Regions from separate parts of the Kiloniella sp. genome, predicted to be linked through region 4. Evidence: predicted binding sites of a transcription regulator. Region 4 holds the regulator's gene; each other region holds the start of a gene.
What was found. Region 4 encodes PhoB, which activates phosphate uptake and scavenging genes when phosphate is short. Its sites were predicted from a motif close to TNTCATAAAACTGTCA; they were not measured.
Positions count from the first base shown of each region.

Region 1: the regulator PhoB is predicted to act here: its motif matches at 1,957-1,972, upstream of ACN0QW_RS06840 (MlaE family ABC transporter permease).
Region 2: the regulator PhoB is predicted to act here: its motif matches at 843-858, upstream of phnD (phosphate/phosphite/phosphonate ABC transporter substrate-binding protein).
Region 3: the regulator PhoB is predicted to act here: its motif matches at 1,037-1,052, upstream of ACN0QW_RS18930 (PhoX family protein).

Region 1 covers NZ_JBLXHT010000003.1:168,470-172,422, forward strand. The annotation lists gene rplI (50S ribosomal protein L9) at 1-52, shown strand, start outside; gene ACN0QW_RS06835 (replicative DNA helicase) at 237-1,763, shown strand; gene ACN0QW_RS06840 (MlaE family ABC transporter permease) at 2,032-2,805, shown strand; gene ACN0QW_RS06845 (ABC transporter ATP-binding protein) at 2,802-3,602, shown strand; gene radA (DNA repair protein RadA) at 3,684-3,953, shown strand, end outside.
Region 2 covers NZ_JBLXHT010000008.1:33,307-37,259, reverse strand. The annotation lists gene ACN0QW_RS13335 (hypothetical protein) at 79-279, opposite strand; partial or broken gene ACN0QW_RS13330 (response regulator) at 309-500, opposite strand; gene phnD (phosphate/phosphite/phosphonate ABC transporter substrate-binding protein) at 1,026-2,003, shown strand; gene phnC (phosphonate ABC transporter ATP-binding protein) at 2,086-2,886, shown strand; gene phnE (phosphonate ABC transporter, permease protein PhnE) at 2,883-3,689, shown strand; gene phnE (phosphonate ABC transporter, permease protein PhnE) at 3,689-3,953, shown strand, end outside.
Region 3 covers NZ_JBLXHT010000018.1:4,395-8,347, forward strand. The annotation lists gene ACN0QW_RS18930 (PhoX family protein) at 1-956, opposite strand, end outside; gene ACN0QW_RS18935 (LysR family transcriptional regulator) at 1,119-2,015, opposite strand; gene glyA (serine hydroxymethyltransferase) at 2,210-3,472, shown strand; gene ACN0QW_RS18945 (Lrp/AsnC family transcriptional regulator) at 3,784-3,953, opposite strand, start outside.
Region 4 covers NZ_JBLXHT010000005.1:258,653-262,605, reverse strand. The annotation lists gene ACN0QW_RS10790 (nitrilase-related carbon-nitrogen hydrolase) at 222-1,163, opposite strand; gene ACN0QW_RS10785 (glycosyltransferase family 9 protein) at 1,405-2,385, shown strand; gene phoB (phosphate regulon transcriptional regulator PhoB) at 2,483-3,199, opposite strand; gene phoU (phosphate signaling complex protein PhoU) at 3,204-3,944, opposite strand.

The sequences.
Region 1 (3,953 bases), on a different contig from region 4:
TGTTGCTGAAGTAGTTGAAGAAGAAATCACAGAAGAAGAAACAGAAGCATAAGTCTTCTTTTCTCACTTTTGAGTTTTATGAGACGGCACCTTTCGAGGTGCCGTTTTCATTTACAACCTGTACTTCTCATCCCTAAAGAGCTACATTCCTCTGCGCTCTTTTTTTGCCCTAAACAGGGAACAAAAAACAGGTATGATCAAGCGCTTGTTGATAATAATTTTCTAGATTCGAGGCCATGGAAGATCACGCGATTCCTCCCTTTGATGTTTCAGACATCCCCTTTGATGATGGACAAGAACTCCGCTCTCCTCCTCATAATTACGAGGTTGAGCAAGCTCTGTTAGGCGCAGTACTGTCTAACAACAAAGCTTTTGAAAGAATCTCTGATTTCCTCCTTCCTGTTCATTTTGCTGATCCTGCTCATGCTGAGATTTATCATGCCTGCAAAACACTCATTGAACGCGGACAGCTGGCAAACGCTACGACTCTAAAGAACTTTTTTGCAAGCAACGGTAACTTGGAAGAGTTGGGCGGCACGAGCTACCTGGCTGAGCTTCAAAGCAACGTTGTTACAATCATCAATGCGTCTGAATACGGCAAGATTATTCACGACCTCTATATCCGTAGAGAGTTAATTGATCTTGGCGAAGAGGTCGTCAATCATGCCCACACACATGAGTTAGAACTTTCTGCGACCCAGCAAATTGAGGGCGCAGAGCAAAAGCTCTATCGTTTGGCAGAAGAAGGTCAGACCGAAGGTGGCTTCGTATCATTCGCTGATGCGCTTGCAACATCAATGAATTACATCGATGTTGCCATGAAACAGGGCGATGGTATTTCCGGCGTCTCAAGCGGTCTGCGTGATGTTGATAAACTTCTTGGTGGCTTCCACCATTCTGATCTGATTATCCTGGCCGCTCGCCCGTCCATGGGTAAAACCGCCTTTGTAACAAACATCGCCTTTAACATCGCGCAAGCAACCAAATCCGGGCACAATGCCGAAGGCGATGAAGTCGACATTCCGATGTCAGTTGCTTTCTTTTCATTGGAGATGTCAGCAGATCAGCTGGCGAGCAGGATTTTGTCTTCTGCGGCGGAAACACCATCGCATTTAATGCGTAAAGGTGAGCTAACTGAAGATCAGTTCGAGCACGTCTTTCAGATCAGTCGTGCCCTATCCAACTATAAGCTCTTTATTGATGACACACCGAACCTGACAATACCGGGGCTTCGAAATCGTGTCAGGCGTCTGAAAAGACAACATGGTTTGGATATTATTATCGTCGATTACCTACAGCTGATGTCAGGTGCTCCCGGCGGCAAAAGCGATAGCCGTGTTCAGGAAGTTTCAGAAATTTCACGTGGCCTGAAAGGGATTGCGAAAGAGATGAATGTACCCGTCATCGCGCTTTCCCAGCTTTCCCGTCAAACAGAACAACGCGAAGACAAACGTCCCCAGCTCTCTGACCTTCGTGAATCCGGTTCGATTGAACAGGATGCTGATGTTGTGATCTTCCTCTATCGTGATGAATATTACATTGCCCGTGAAAAACCGGGACAAGGTGCCGATGATTCAACCGATAGATTTCACGAAAAACTGGCCAATCACGAAGCACGTCTGGATGCAGCCAGAAACAAAGCCGAGATGATTGTCGGTAAACAACGTCACGGCCCTATTGGCTCTGTTGAACTCCACTTTAATGGCGAGTTTACGAAATTCTCTGACCTGGCAGAGGAAGACCAACTTCCTGAAAGCTATTAATTTCTCTGATTAATACAAATAACCCAACACTTTGCACTGGCCTAGATTGACGCAAAAGAAGACCTTAGGTATTGTGCCTACCCTATTAGAGGCAATTTTCTAATCGCACGTTCGCAAATAAAGTTGCCTTTAATAGTGAAGCGGATAAATCCTTGGGGGAAGGAAATTCTGGACAAATCAAGCTCAATACTCGTTACAGTCTGATTCAACAGCTTTTCAATAGATCTCAATTTAATCATCTCAATCTCTGTTCATAACGGTAAAATGTATGCCCATTCTTCAACCTCTTGGTAATCTTACTCTACGTTTTTTGGAGATTATCGGGCGTCTTTCTATTTTTGCTGGAACAGCAATTTCGCATTGCTTTCGGCCCCCCTTCTATCCGAAGCTTATCCTGAAGCAGATGATCGAGGTTGGATATTATTCACTCCCCGTCGTTGGTCTGACCGCAATCTTCACCGGCATGGTTCTCGCGCTGCAAAGTTACACTGGTTTCGCGCGTTTTTCTGCTGAAAGCGCGATCCCAAACGTCGTTATCGTTTCGATCACCCGTGAACTTGGCCCTGTGTTAGCCGGTTTGATGGTTGCTGGTCGCGTCGGCGCCGCCATGGCTGCCGAAATTGGTACGATGCGGGTTACAGAACAAATCGACGCCCTATACACCCTAGCAACAAACCCTTTTAAATACCTTATTGCTCCCCGTGTTATCGCAGGGGTGTTAACGCTTCCCCTCCTCGTACTTGTTGCAGATACAATTGGTGTTTTCGGGGGATATCTCGTTTCCGTACACAAGCTTGGTTTTAACCCGGCAACTTACATCAAGAACACCATTGATTTCATGGAAAATCTTGATGTTATCTCTGGCCTTGTCAAAGCAGCAGCCTTTGGATTTATTATTACCTTGATGGGGTGTTACCACGGTTTCCATTCAAGAGGTGGCGCACAAGGCGTGGGCGCAGCGACCACAAACGCGGTTGTATCCGCTTCTATCCTCATTCTCACCTTCAACTATATCATAACTGAGTTGTTTTTCTCAATATGAGCAACAAAACAGATATACCCGGCAAGGACATCAGAATAAAGATCAGGGGACTGACCAAAGCCTTTGGCCCCAAAGTCATCCTCAACAATCTGGATCTGGATGTTTACGCAGGTGAATCCCTTGTTGTCATAGGAGGCTCGGGAACAGGAAAATCTGTGCTGTTAAAGTGCATACTAGGTCTATTACGGCCTGATGCTGGAACTGTAGAGATCAATGGACAAAACATCGTTGGCCTCAACAGTGATGACATGGAAAAGGTACGCCGAAAGTTTGGCATGCTTTTTCAATATGCCGCCCTTTTTGATTCACTCACCATCCTCGATAATGTTGCATTCGGTTTGATCCAAGCTCACCGTGTTCCTAAAAAAGAGGCACATCGTATCGCCCTTGAAAAACTATCCGCAGTTGGATTGGGGGAACGGTTTGCAGCTAAGTTTCCAGCCGAACTTTCGAGCGGTATGAAAAAGAGGGTTGGACTTGCACGCGCCATTGCGACAACACCAGAGACCCTGTTCTTTGATGAACCAACAACGGGTCTAGACCCTGTCATGGGCGATGTCATTGATCAATTGATCGTCAAGTCGGTTAAAGAACTTGGCGCAACGGGCCTTACAATTACGCACGATATGGATTCAGCAAAACGAATTTCTGATCGTATCGCCATGCTCTATGATGGCAAGATCACATGGGTTGGCCCTACAGAGGAACTCGAGAAAACTGATAATCCTTTTGTTCATCAATTTATAAATGGATTATTAGACGGACCGATAAAAGTCAGCCTTGCCCATAATGATTGACCAACAGCCTAATACCCTTATCAAGCCTGTCTTAAATCGGGTAAATTAAAAATGGCACCACGATAAATTCAGGAGATCCCTTTGGCCCGCCCCATAATTCGCTACGTTTGTCAGTCCTGCGGTGCTGACTATGCAAAATGGTCAGGGAAATGTGATTCCTGTGGCGAGTGGAACTCTATAACCGAAGAAGCAGGATCATCATCTCCCGTTCCTGGTGGCCTTGGTAAAAAGAATGTTCGCAAAGGCAAACAAATTGAGTTTGTTAGCCTAGAGGGTACAAGCAAGCCCGTTCCCAGAATGATCAGTAAAAACCTTGAATTCGATCGAGTTTGTGGTGGCGGGCTCGTTCCA
Region 2 (3,953 bases), on a different contig from region 4:
GTGTGCAACCTAATAGTGTTTAGGGCCGATACGACACCATGCCCTGAAAAATCGGTGACATAAAAACCGATTGCCCCATCATTTAAGGCATGCACCCCCCAAAAAGTCGCCACCGAGTTCTGATGATGGTTGGCACATAGAGGAAATTTGAATACCAGTTTGCTCTCGAATTTTTCTAAGATGCTTGGCAGATGGTAAAATGTTTTGCTGTACATCTTTTGCCATTGCCAGTTCGTCGGCAACTCTGGCTCTGTATTTTTCCCGGCTTTCGGTTAGCACTAGACTTTCAAGATGTAAAGTTGTCCGGATTACCAGTTCAAGTGCATTAACTGGTTTGGTCTTGCCCCGGCAGCAAATGCTTTAAGGCGTTCTTCGTTGTCATGCATTGCGGTTTGAACGAGGATCGGTATAGATTCGGTTTTTTTCGTCTCTCTTACTTGGTAGCAGACTTCCATGCTCCCCATAATTGGCATGATGAGATCGAGAATAGTAAGGTCAGGGGGGGGCGTTTGGGTTCTGGGGCATGTAAATCCAGCCTAATTTGGCTTAGTTATTTTTTGAGATAAGCTATCTGTTATTATCGGCATCGACAAATAAAGCGAGCAATTCCTCTGTAACAAAAATGTCCAAACCTGACGCTAATTCGATTGTCTCTGTTTGGCCGGATATTTCCAATTTCATAGTCGCGTAATGCCTCCTGAAATGAGGAGTTAATTTGTAATGTGGCTGGAAAATCGACGCATATAGCCTTATGGTTGTGCTGGTGTGGGCGCGTTATAAATTTATGAGCTCTTTGTGATTTATTTTGTTTTACTGAGGCTTAGGCTTGGCCCTGTTTGGTTTTACAGTTTAATGAAAATTGTATTTCAAATGAAAGTATATTGTGCTTCAATTGAAACTATCGGATGGGAAAAAACAAAAATAAACTCATCTTTATTTGTAAAAATTACCTGAAAAGAGCGTGTTCTTATGTTGTACATGCTCTTAATCAAACAATGGGCGATACAATACTAAGGGAGGTATTGATGAAACTTCGGGATATTCTTTTTGGCTGTGCCAGCGTACTGGCTTGTCTTTCTGTAAACGTATCAACCGCGACGGCTCAAGATTGTGCCCGTGGTGATCTGGATACGCGGTTTTGTGATGTAGATGGCGACTTGATTGCAGATACGCCAACAGATCCAGCGAAGCAACTGGATCCGGATACATTGATTTTTGCTTATACACCTGTCGAAGATCCTGCCGTTTATAAAGAAGCATGGTCCGATTTTCTTGCTTATTTGGAAGAAAAAACCGGGAAAGATGTTGTTTTCTTCCCAGTCCAATCAAATGCTGCCCAAATCGAAGCTATGCGGTCGGGACGCCTTCATATCGCGGGCTTTAACACTGGATCAAATCCGCTTGCTGTGAACTGTGCCGGTTTCAGTCCTTTTACTATTATGGCAAGGGAAGACGGCAGTTTTGGCTATGAAATGGAAATCATTACATACCCGGGCAGCGGTGTTGAAAAAGTTCAGGATTTGAAAGGTAAAGCGTTAGCCTTTACGTCACCTACATCAAACTCTGGATTTAAAGCGCCATCAGCTATCCTGAAAGCTGATTTTGATATGGAAAAAGATCGCGACTTCGAAGCGACTTTCTCTGGAAAACACGATAACTCAATCCTGGGTGTCGCGAATAAAGATTATATTGCGGCTTCTATTGCAAACTCTGTGAAATTCCGCATGATCTCAAGAGATGTGATCAAGGAAGATCAGATTAAAACGATCTACAAGTCGCAAACTTTCCCGACAACAGGCTATGGTGTTGCCTATAATCTGAAACCAGAACTGCAGGACAAAATTAAAGATGCCTTCTTTAGTTTTGAGTGGGCAGGGACATCTTTGGAACGTGAATTTAAGAAATCCAAAGAAGGTCAGTTTTTACCAATAACTTATAAAAAATTCTGGGATGTTATCCGCAAAATTGATGCAGCTAACAATGTTTCTTACTCTTGTAAGTAACAGGAGTATTTGAATTTTTTTTTACTACAACCCGGCATCTTCCAAGGTGTCGGGTATGTTATTGATATGACAGGTAAATAGCATGTTACACCTGAATAAACTTACCAAGCAGTATGCAACGGGTGATATGGCTCTCAAGAGTGTGGAGCTTGAGATTCCTAAGGGACAGGTCGTTGCGTTAATCGGGCCATCCGGTGCGGGTAAAAGTACTTTGATTCGCTGCATAAATCGGTTGGTTGAACCAACGTCAGGCAGTGTTACGCTCAATGGAAAAGAACTGACGAAACTCGGTTCTGGTGCCCTGCGTCAAGCAAGACGGCGTATGGGAATGATTTTCCAAGAATATGCCTTGGTTGAGCGACTGACGGTTATGGAAAATGTTCTTTCCGGACGATTGGGGTACGTTGGTTTCTGGCGTTCTTTTCTCCGTAAATATCCGCAAAGCGATGTTGATGAAGCTTTTCGTTTGTTAGAACGGGTTGGTCTGGATCATATGGCGGACAAACGCGCAGATGAGTTGTCTGGTGGTCAGAGACAGCGTGTTGGTATTGCGCGCGCCTTGATTCAGGATCCGGAACTTCTTTTAGTCGATGAACCAACTGCCTCTCTTGATCCGAAAACATCTCGTCAAATTATGCGATTGATCTGTGAACTCTGTGCGGAACGTAATCTTGCGGCAATTATTAACATTCACGATGTTGCTTTGGCGCAAATGTTTGTTCAGCGGGTTATTGGCCTACGTTTTGGCGAAGTGGTTTATGACGGCCCACCCGATCAACTTAAGCCGGATATCTTAACTGAAATTTATGGTGAAGAAGATTGGGAAGCGACCATCGAAGCCGTGGATGAGGACGACGAGGCGGAACAGGGGGCTGTTGCATGAGCGCTTCGATGACTGCTTCGCGCAAATGGCGAAAGCCGCCGATGATCAAAAACCCTCTTATGCGTTGGGGGTTGACCACTGGGTGCTTAATTTACCTTGTGCTGGCGTTTGGCTCGTTCGATATAAATTGGTCGCGGGTTTACGAGGGATTAGATCGTGGCTGGCAGTTTATACTTGCTTTTTCTGAGCCAGATTTTTTAAGTCGGAAGTCAGATATTATTGATGGTATGGTTGAATCTGCCATTATGACAATAACGTCAACGGCCTGTGGTATCTTGATCTCGATCCCAATTGGTCTTGGGGCTGCGCGAAATATAGCACCTTTACCAGTTTATTTTATTTGCCGGGGAATTATTGCAATTTCTCGTGCGTTACACGAAATCATTGTTGCCATTCTATTGGTTGCTATCTTTGGTTTCGGGCCTTTTGCCGGGTTTGTGACGTTGTCTTTTGCAACAATTGGCTTTCTTGCAAAGTTGCTTGCGGAAGATATCGAAGATACAGACCGATCACAGGCCGAAGCAATTAAAGCGACAGGGGCTAGCTGGTGGCAATGGGTTACTTATGGCATTCAGCCACAGGTAATGCCGCGTTTGATCGGGTTGTCTATGTACAGGCTGGATATCAACTTCCGTGAATCTGCGATTCTCGGTTTGGTTGGTGCTGGTGGTATCGGCGCGACATTAAATACGGCGTTTGATCGTTATGAGTTTGATACAGCAGCGGCAATCATCATTATGATTATTGCCATTGTTATGCTGCTTGAATATCTCTCTGGCGTTATTCGGGCGAGGTTACAATAATGGCTATATCTACAAATAAAAAGGGTCAAAAAATTTGGGCCGTCCGCGATCAAAAAACACAGTTAACACGTTGGTTCGGGTACTTTGTAGCTGTCGCTTTGATTGTTTATTGCTGGTTGACAATCTCTGAAGCTACGACCTGGTTCTTTGTTGTTGATGCTCCGCGAATTGCAGGTGACATCGGTGGTCGGGCAATGCCGCCCAAATGGTCCTATATCAATGAGCTATGGGAACCTCTTTGGGATACGATTAACATTGCAACAA
Region 3 (3,953 bases), on a different contig from region 4:
GGCGTTGATGTTGGATCACTTGGATCAATCTCGACAACATAACCCGCTCTATTTGGTTCATTCGGATTTTTACTGATGTCAAAGCGCTCATCTTCGGTGGCCCAGGCATAACCCCAGTCTTCGTTCTTGACGCCATAGCGTTTCAGTTCGTCACTTGGCGTATAGTTTTCGTCACTGCTGGAAAAATAGCCGTTGAAGTTTTCTTCGCATGCGAGATAGGTGCCCCAAGGTGTACGACCATTCCCACAGTTATTCCATGTGCCGAGTGATTGTGTGCCGGAGGGATCGGCAGATGTTTTCAACAGGTCATGGCCACGTGCTGGACCGGAAATTTTCATAGGTGAATCAGCTGTAATACGGCGGTTATATTTGGAATCTTTCACAATAGTCCAACTTTTGCCGTCTTGTTTGACCTCTACCACTGTAACACCGTGAGCGGCTTTGCCTTTGCGAATATCATCCGCTGTTTCCGGTAACTTGCTCTCACGGTTGTCGTATATGATGTTGCGGTTTGTGTATTCATTGTTAGAGATCAGCAAGTGATGCCCATCAATGGTGAACAAGGACATACCATCATTGTTATCCCCAATGGCAAGTTCCTGGCTTTCTCCGGTACCGCGCGTTTCATGATCAAAGGGAGCAGACTTGGACCATAGCTCATCCCCCCATTTGGTCACAACTTGCCATGAATACCCTTTGGGAACAGTCACGGTATCCAAAGTGTTTGCAGGAATAGGTTCAAAGTTAAAATTGCTTGCAGCTTTGGCACTAAACGGCGTTAAAGCTGTTGATCCCAAAACAAGTGCAGATGCCCCGATGGCCAAACCACCACCTAGAAAATTACGGCGGGACAAAGCTTTTTCTACAACCCGTTCAAATCCGGTTACTTCTGGGCCGGGATTTATAATTTCATCAAATTCATCAAAAGAAAGGTCTTCGTTTCTGATTTTAGTCATCTTGCACTCCTGAGCGCACGACCGCCTTGGTGGGAGTCGGCTTTATCATTTTTGAATGCTTAACGGTTACTTACTTGCCATTGCACAAATATGACACTTCTTGGAACCTTTAAAAACAAGTCAGCTTTGTCTTGTTAAGATCTATAGCGGATCAGTAAAGGGTTATTTTTCCAGTAGTGTTTTGATAATCAAATCAAGATATGGGTTACTCTTGGCCGATTGTGCTGTCGTGATGACCAAAGTCCGATCCAGTGTGAGTGGTTTGTCGAAAGGAACGGCCAGACTTCCATCTTTTAGGTGGTTTTCAACCAATGCCTTGTGGCCCATCATAATACCTGCGCCATTTCGGGCTTCTTCTATGGCAAGTCCATAGAGTGAATAAACAGGTCCATCGGTGCTTAAGGATGTATCAGGCAAGGCATGGCTAATCCATTTTGACCAGTCTTCTGCCCAGGAAGCGTCGTGGAGGCAAAGCGCTTTGTTCAGGTCTTCATGTTTATATAGTCGACTGGCAACCTGCGGTGAGCAGACGGGGAAGATGATATCCTTGCAAACTTCGTAGGTCGTGGAAAAAACATCCTTATTCTTGGAGAGGTTATCCCGATAAAAAATACTAATATCGAAAGGTTCGCGTTGAAGGTTTGGCTCTTTTTCCAAAGCCGTGACAGAGATTGTTAGTTCTGGTGCGGCCTGCCTGACAGAAGGCAGTTTGGGAGAGAGCCAGAGCTGGGCAATACTGGGAAGGGCGGCAATACGAATATGTTTAGGCGTGGCTTGCGATCGAAGTGTTTGCACAGCAAGACCAAGTTGATCAAAAGCAGCACTAAACTCGGAAAGGACGTTTTGGCCCAATTCGGTTAACTCAACGCCTTGTGATAGCCGAATGAAAAGGTCTGCGCCGACCCATGCCTCTAGTGATTTAACGTGTTGTGCTACGGCACCCGGTGTTACGCAAAGTTCATCTGCTGCGGTCGAAAAACCACCAAGTCGTGCCGCTGCCTCAAAGGCGCGGAGAGAATTCAACGGAGGGATTTGTGGCCGAGGAGGGACAATAGTCATGATATATCAGACTCAGTTTTTCTAGGCCTAAGATATAGCAAAACTGATTTGCGATGTCTATGGGATTAGCGCGATCATAAAGGTGTCTTCAAGAGACATTAACTTAAATGCGTCAGCTCAGATCAAGCTGACTTGTATATAATGGTTAAGCCTATCTAATTGGGCTGGCGCATACTTCTATAGGGATATTGCAGATGTCAGTGTTTTTTGACGCCCCAGTTACAGCAACTGATCCATTAATTGGTGAGGCTTTGCAGAATGAAAAAGCCCGGCAACAAGACCAGATTGAATTAATCGCATCTGAGAATATTGTCAGTCGTGCCGTTTTAGATGCCTTGGGGCATGAGATGACGAATAAAACGCTCGAAGGTTATCCGGGTGCACGATTTCATGGCGGCGGACGCTATGTGGATGTTGTTGAGCAGGCAGCTATTGATCGGGCCAAAGAGCTATTTAACTGCGCTTATGCAAATGTTCAGCCTCATTCTGGTAGCCAAGCTAATCTGGCTGTTTTTTTCACACTTCTCAAGCCTGGTGACAGGGTTTTGAGTTTGGATCTCGCCGCTGGTGGTCATTTAAGTCATGGTTTGGGGGCTAATCTATCTGGTCGATGGTTCGAAGCGCATCACTATGGTGTTGAACGGGGAACGGGGCAGATCGACTATCACAAACTAGAAGCTCTGGCATTGGAAATTCGTCCCCAACTGTTGATTACGGGGGGATCAGCCTACCCAAGAGAAATCGATTTTGAACGTATGGCGGCGATTGCCAAAAAGGTAGATGCGTTTTTTCATGTTGATATGGCGCACTTTGCTGGTTTGGTTGCAGGTGGTGTTCACCCGAGCCCGATACCCCATGCTGATCTTGTGACCTGTACAACCACCAAAACACTGCGTGGCCCGCGTGGGGGAATTATCCTTTCCAAGTCTGTTGACTATGAAAAGAAACTACAAGCAGCGGTTTTCCCAGGTGTGCAGGGATCAATTCATACACAGGTTCTGGCAGCAAAGGCAGTTTGCCTTGGTGAAGCTTTACAACCCGAGTTCAAGTCCTATGCAAAACAGATCAAGAATAATGCCCAAACCTTGGCAGAAACTTTATTAGGAAACGGAATTAATCTTGTCTCTGGTGGTACAGATACGCACGTTGTTCTTTTGGATCTAAGTGCACAGAAAAAGACCGGACAAGCTATTGAAAGGCTTTTAGAACGCGCAGATATCACCTCGAACAAAAATCCGATCCCGTTTGATAGTAAGCGACCTGCTGATTGGGTTGGTTTGCGTCTCGGTGTGAGTGCGGCAACAACACGTGGTATGAAGGAAACTGAATTTTCCGAATTGGGGCAAATGATCAGTGAAATGATTTTAGCTGCTGGTACTGAGCAAGAAGACACGGTTATTCAAAAATCTAAAGAACAAGTCGTAAGTATTTGTAGTCATTTCAAAGTTTACTCTTGAGAAAGTCTTAACTTAAGTTTTTGAAATGCATAATTTAAATCCACGAGGTCGGATTTTGTGGGGAACAAAAGAAGCTTCGCATAAACCGATAGCCTCTCGAATTAGAAAGGGACGCTTTTTAAGAAACGATCCTGTCTGGTTTGATAACAATGGTGATTTGTCTGTTGCGAGTTCTTTTCCTTTTATTGAACGGAAACTGCAACGAGCAAGAATCTATGGTCAAAAACGGTAACTAATTTTACCAATAATGAAGGCTGATATGTTCTGGGTATCAGCCTTCATATGTTTGCACTTACTAATTCGAGGTGTGGTTAGGGCGTTCGGGAAATACCGGATTTTACTCGCCGGATGGGGATGGATGATTCGATGGACGCCACCCCGTTGATTTTGACCAACCTCTCAATCATCAGGGCTTCGAATTCTTTCAGACCAGTGATGGCAATGCGTAAAAGGTAATCTCTGTGTCCGGTCATTAGCCAGC
Region 4 (3,953 bases):
GATCGGATCTCTTTAAGGCCATGGGGATCGCCCAATGACCGAATTAAGGGCGATCTTTACCTCTTGGAAAAAGTCGCCATGTTTCTATGCTGGCGCGCTTCTAACAAATTTATTTACTTTAGAAAATATCTAATCTGCGCCTTGTCTGTTCTGTGGGGTATGTGTTGAACACATATCGAAGGCAAGGATAGCTGATCAAACAGGTAAATTAGGCCCCTACTTTATTCTTCTTCGACAAAGACATGGTCTGCATCCCAAGCACCGGGCCAAACTTCTGCTGTTCCGTTTCGCAACCTGCGAATTTCTGCAAAGGGTACATCTTTAGCAACGATCAAAGGTCCCTGCCCAACAGTTGTATCTGCGGGTGAAATTTCGGTAGCAACCCCAATATGCCCGAGGCTTTCTTCACAGGGAATGTAGACAGCAGCGGCAGAGGTTTGGTTTTGCCTTCTTTTACCCAGAAAACGTGTTGCACCGATTGGACCTACAGCGGCGATTGCGGCCTGTAATTCGATGGCCCTGGCTTTTGCACAGCCAAAAACGCGATTATAGCCCGCAAGTTTTGATGTCATCGACGGTACAAGGATCAAATCAATATCGTGATCGGCTATCAGAGAGGATAAAGCCGGCATTTCCACATCCAAACAAATCAGGATGGCGATCCGCAGCCCCTGCCAGTTAAAAACCTTTACTTTGCTCCCCGGTGTCAAACACCATGCTTGGGGATCTTGTTCACTTGGGGTTAGGCACAGCTTATCCTGTGTGATATATCGCCCATCGGGCAAGAACAGATGGGCTCTGTTGTAATACCCACTGTTATCATTGACGGGTGAGTCAGAGACTTCGTCTTTGGTATCGATTGCAACGGGAAAGGTTCCTGCTAATAGCCCCATTTCATGCGTTTTCGCTAAGCTTTTCAACTGATCAATAGCATCTGCTGCCTGCGTTGCCATCCAGGGAATTTCTTCGTCAGATGCAATACCAGCGGGGGCAAAGGACATCCATTGCTCTGAAACATATTCAGGCATGAGCAACAGGTTGGCCTCTTGCTCTTTAGCCTGTTCCATCCGATGGCTGGTAATCTCTATCCAGTCTGCAAGAGACTTTAGGGGTGTTTCCAGATTTATAGCCCAGAGTGCAATATTTAGCGGGGATAGAGTCACACGTATTCTCCTGTAATGTTGTTCTTATGATATAGAAAACATTTCCAAAAGAAATCCTTACACCTTGATAAGATATTTGGCAAAGCGGTAATTTTAGCCTTACAGATATCAGTATTACTAAGTGGCAATATTTATTAAACTCTTTGCTGGCTGATCTAATTCCTTTCTTTCTTTAGCAGACTCTTTGAGTATAGTTGCGGCTGGATTAATATCTAGAATAATCAATAAGGTTTAACCAGTAATGTCAGAATTGGGTAAAACACTTGTGGTAACTGGCGGTGGGCTAGGTGACACTCTGTTCCATATGCCGTTTATTCGTTCTATCCAAGAAAAATCCGAAGGAAAGTCGATTGTTCTCGCGTGCAAAAAAGGGCGGGAAATCAGTGAACTTTTCTCAGAAATTGACATGGTTAGTCAGGTTTTACCTATCGCCAAGGATCAGGACGTTTCTGGCAAGGCTGACTTAGGCAGGTTACGTCGTTTAACGAAAGTGGCAAAGATTGATACGGCATTTGTGTTTCATAAATCGACTGGTATTTCATTCGCGATTATGATGGCGGGTGTCAAAAACCGTTATGGGTATTACTTCAAAGGCTCCTGGAACCGTTTTTTCCTTAACAAGGGGACGTTGACGCCGAAACAGGTCCCCTTACCAGCTTTCATGCATCATGCTGCGATGGTCATGGATGATGTGGGTATTTCCTATGATTATAGTGATGTCAGGTTTCGGCAACCGGAACATGTTGTTAAGTCTGCGTTCGAGGAAATTGGACTGCCAGAAAAACCAAAAATGATTGCGTTGGGTATTAATGCCAGCGCAGCCTATAAGCAATGGGGTGTCAAAGGATATTCGGAAATAGCTGAACGTCTTTTGGAAAATTATCCCGGTCAAATTCTGTTGTTTGGCGCTGGTGATGTTGCCCCGATTGCCCAAGGTATCTTAGATAATACCTCTAGCCCTGATCGATTTATTGACCTGACAACCCGCAAAGTGTTGCTACATCACAGTCATGCCTTGCTTCAATCTTGTGATTTCTACGTAGGCAACGATAGCTTTGGTCTTAACTTGGCTGCGATGTCGAGCATGCCTGCGGTGGGGATTTTTATTAAAAGCTATTACTTCGCGTACTCTGACTGGATTAAACCCGTTATCTCGCCCAGTGATGATATTTCCGAGGTTACGTCAGAGCAGGCATGGAGTGAGATTGAAAAGCTTTTATAAACAATCTTTTTTAGTAGTGAATCATAAATAGCCAATAACCCACGTCCTAAACATTAGGGGACGGATTATTGGCTATTTCTATAATAAAGCAGCTTAATTAAGCTGCTTTGGCGCGATCCAGAGCGTAACCCGCTGAACGTACCGTACGAATTAGATCCTGTTCAGTCCCTTCGTTCAGGACTTTGCGGAGGCGTCTGATATGAACATCTACTGTGCGGGGTTCAACGTACACATCGTGGCCCCAAACTGAATCAAGTAACTGTTCGCGGCTAAAGACACGCCCAGGGTTTTGCATCAAGTGGCGGAGCAACTTGAATTCGGTTGGACCCAAATGAACTTCGCGGTCGCCGCGATAAACTTTATAGGCAGCCAAATCCATGTTGATGTCTTCGAAGGTAAGTGCCTCGGTTACGGTTTCCGGCTTGCTTCGACGCATGATGGCGCGAATACGCGCAACCAGTTCAGCAGGTGAAAACGGTTTCGTCATGTAATCATCGGCACCTGAATCTAGACCTCTTATTTTGTCTGTTTCTTCACCGCGTGCTGTTAGCATGATGATTGGCACATCTTTGGTTTCTGGCAGACGACGGAGCTGGCGACAAACTTCAATGCCTGATAGAAGCGGGAGCATCCAATCCAGAAGAATTAGATCCGGGGCTTCTTCTTTTGCACGAAGGAGGGCTTCTTCGCCATCATGTGCTTCATTGACGCGAAATCCTTCTTTTTCAAGGTTATAGCGTAATAACGTTGTCAGTGCGATTTCGTCTTCAATGACTAATGCCAAGGGTTTCATGGAAAGGTCCTTTTTTTCCATTATATTAAATTTCTACTTCGCCTTCCCCGTCATCGGGGGTAAGGATTTGAAAAGCGGTGCGATCCCCTTTGGGGCGTTTACCTTCTAAACGTTCGCCGGTCGATAAATAGTAAATAGTTTCAGCAATATTTGTTGCATGGTCGCCCATGCGTTCGATGTTTTTGGCGATAAAGAGCATGTGTGTACAGGCGCCGATATTCCGTGGATCTTCCATCATGTAAGTCAGAAGTTCGCGGAACAAAGAAGTGTACATTTCATCAACTTCTTCATCCCGGTGCCACACATCTATCGCGCGGTCCTTATCGCTGTTGGAAAAGGCGTCAAGGGTATCTTTGACGATTTCCTGGACCAACCGGGACATCCGCATAATGCTGGTAACGGATTTTTGTGGCGGCATTTGGTTGATTGCAATACTGCGCTTGGCAATGTTCTTTGCATAATCGCCAATACGTTCAAGATCAGACGAAATTTTAAAAGCAGCAATGACGGCCCGAAGATCGTTAGCAACGGGTTGACGCAAGGCAATCAACTGAATGACAGCGGCTTCCAATTCTTCTTCCAGCGCATCGATTTTTGCGTCTTCTTTACGGACGAGTTCAGCTTTTGCACTGTCGCGTTGAACAAGTGCATCGACGGCTTCGGACAGTTGATTTTCTGCCATGCCACCCATGCGAATTATAATTTCATGAATGGTACGAAGTTCTTTGTCAAATGAGCTGACGATGTGGTCTTTGGTTTCTGGCATATCCATCTT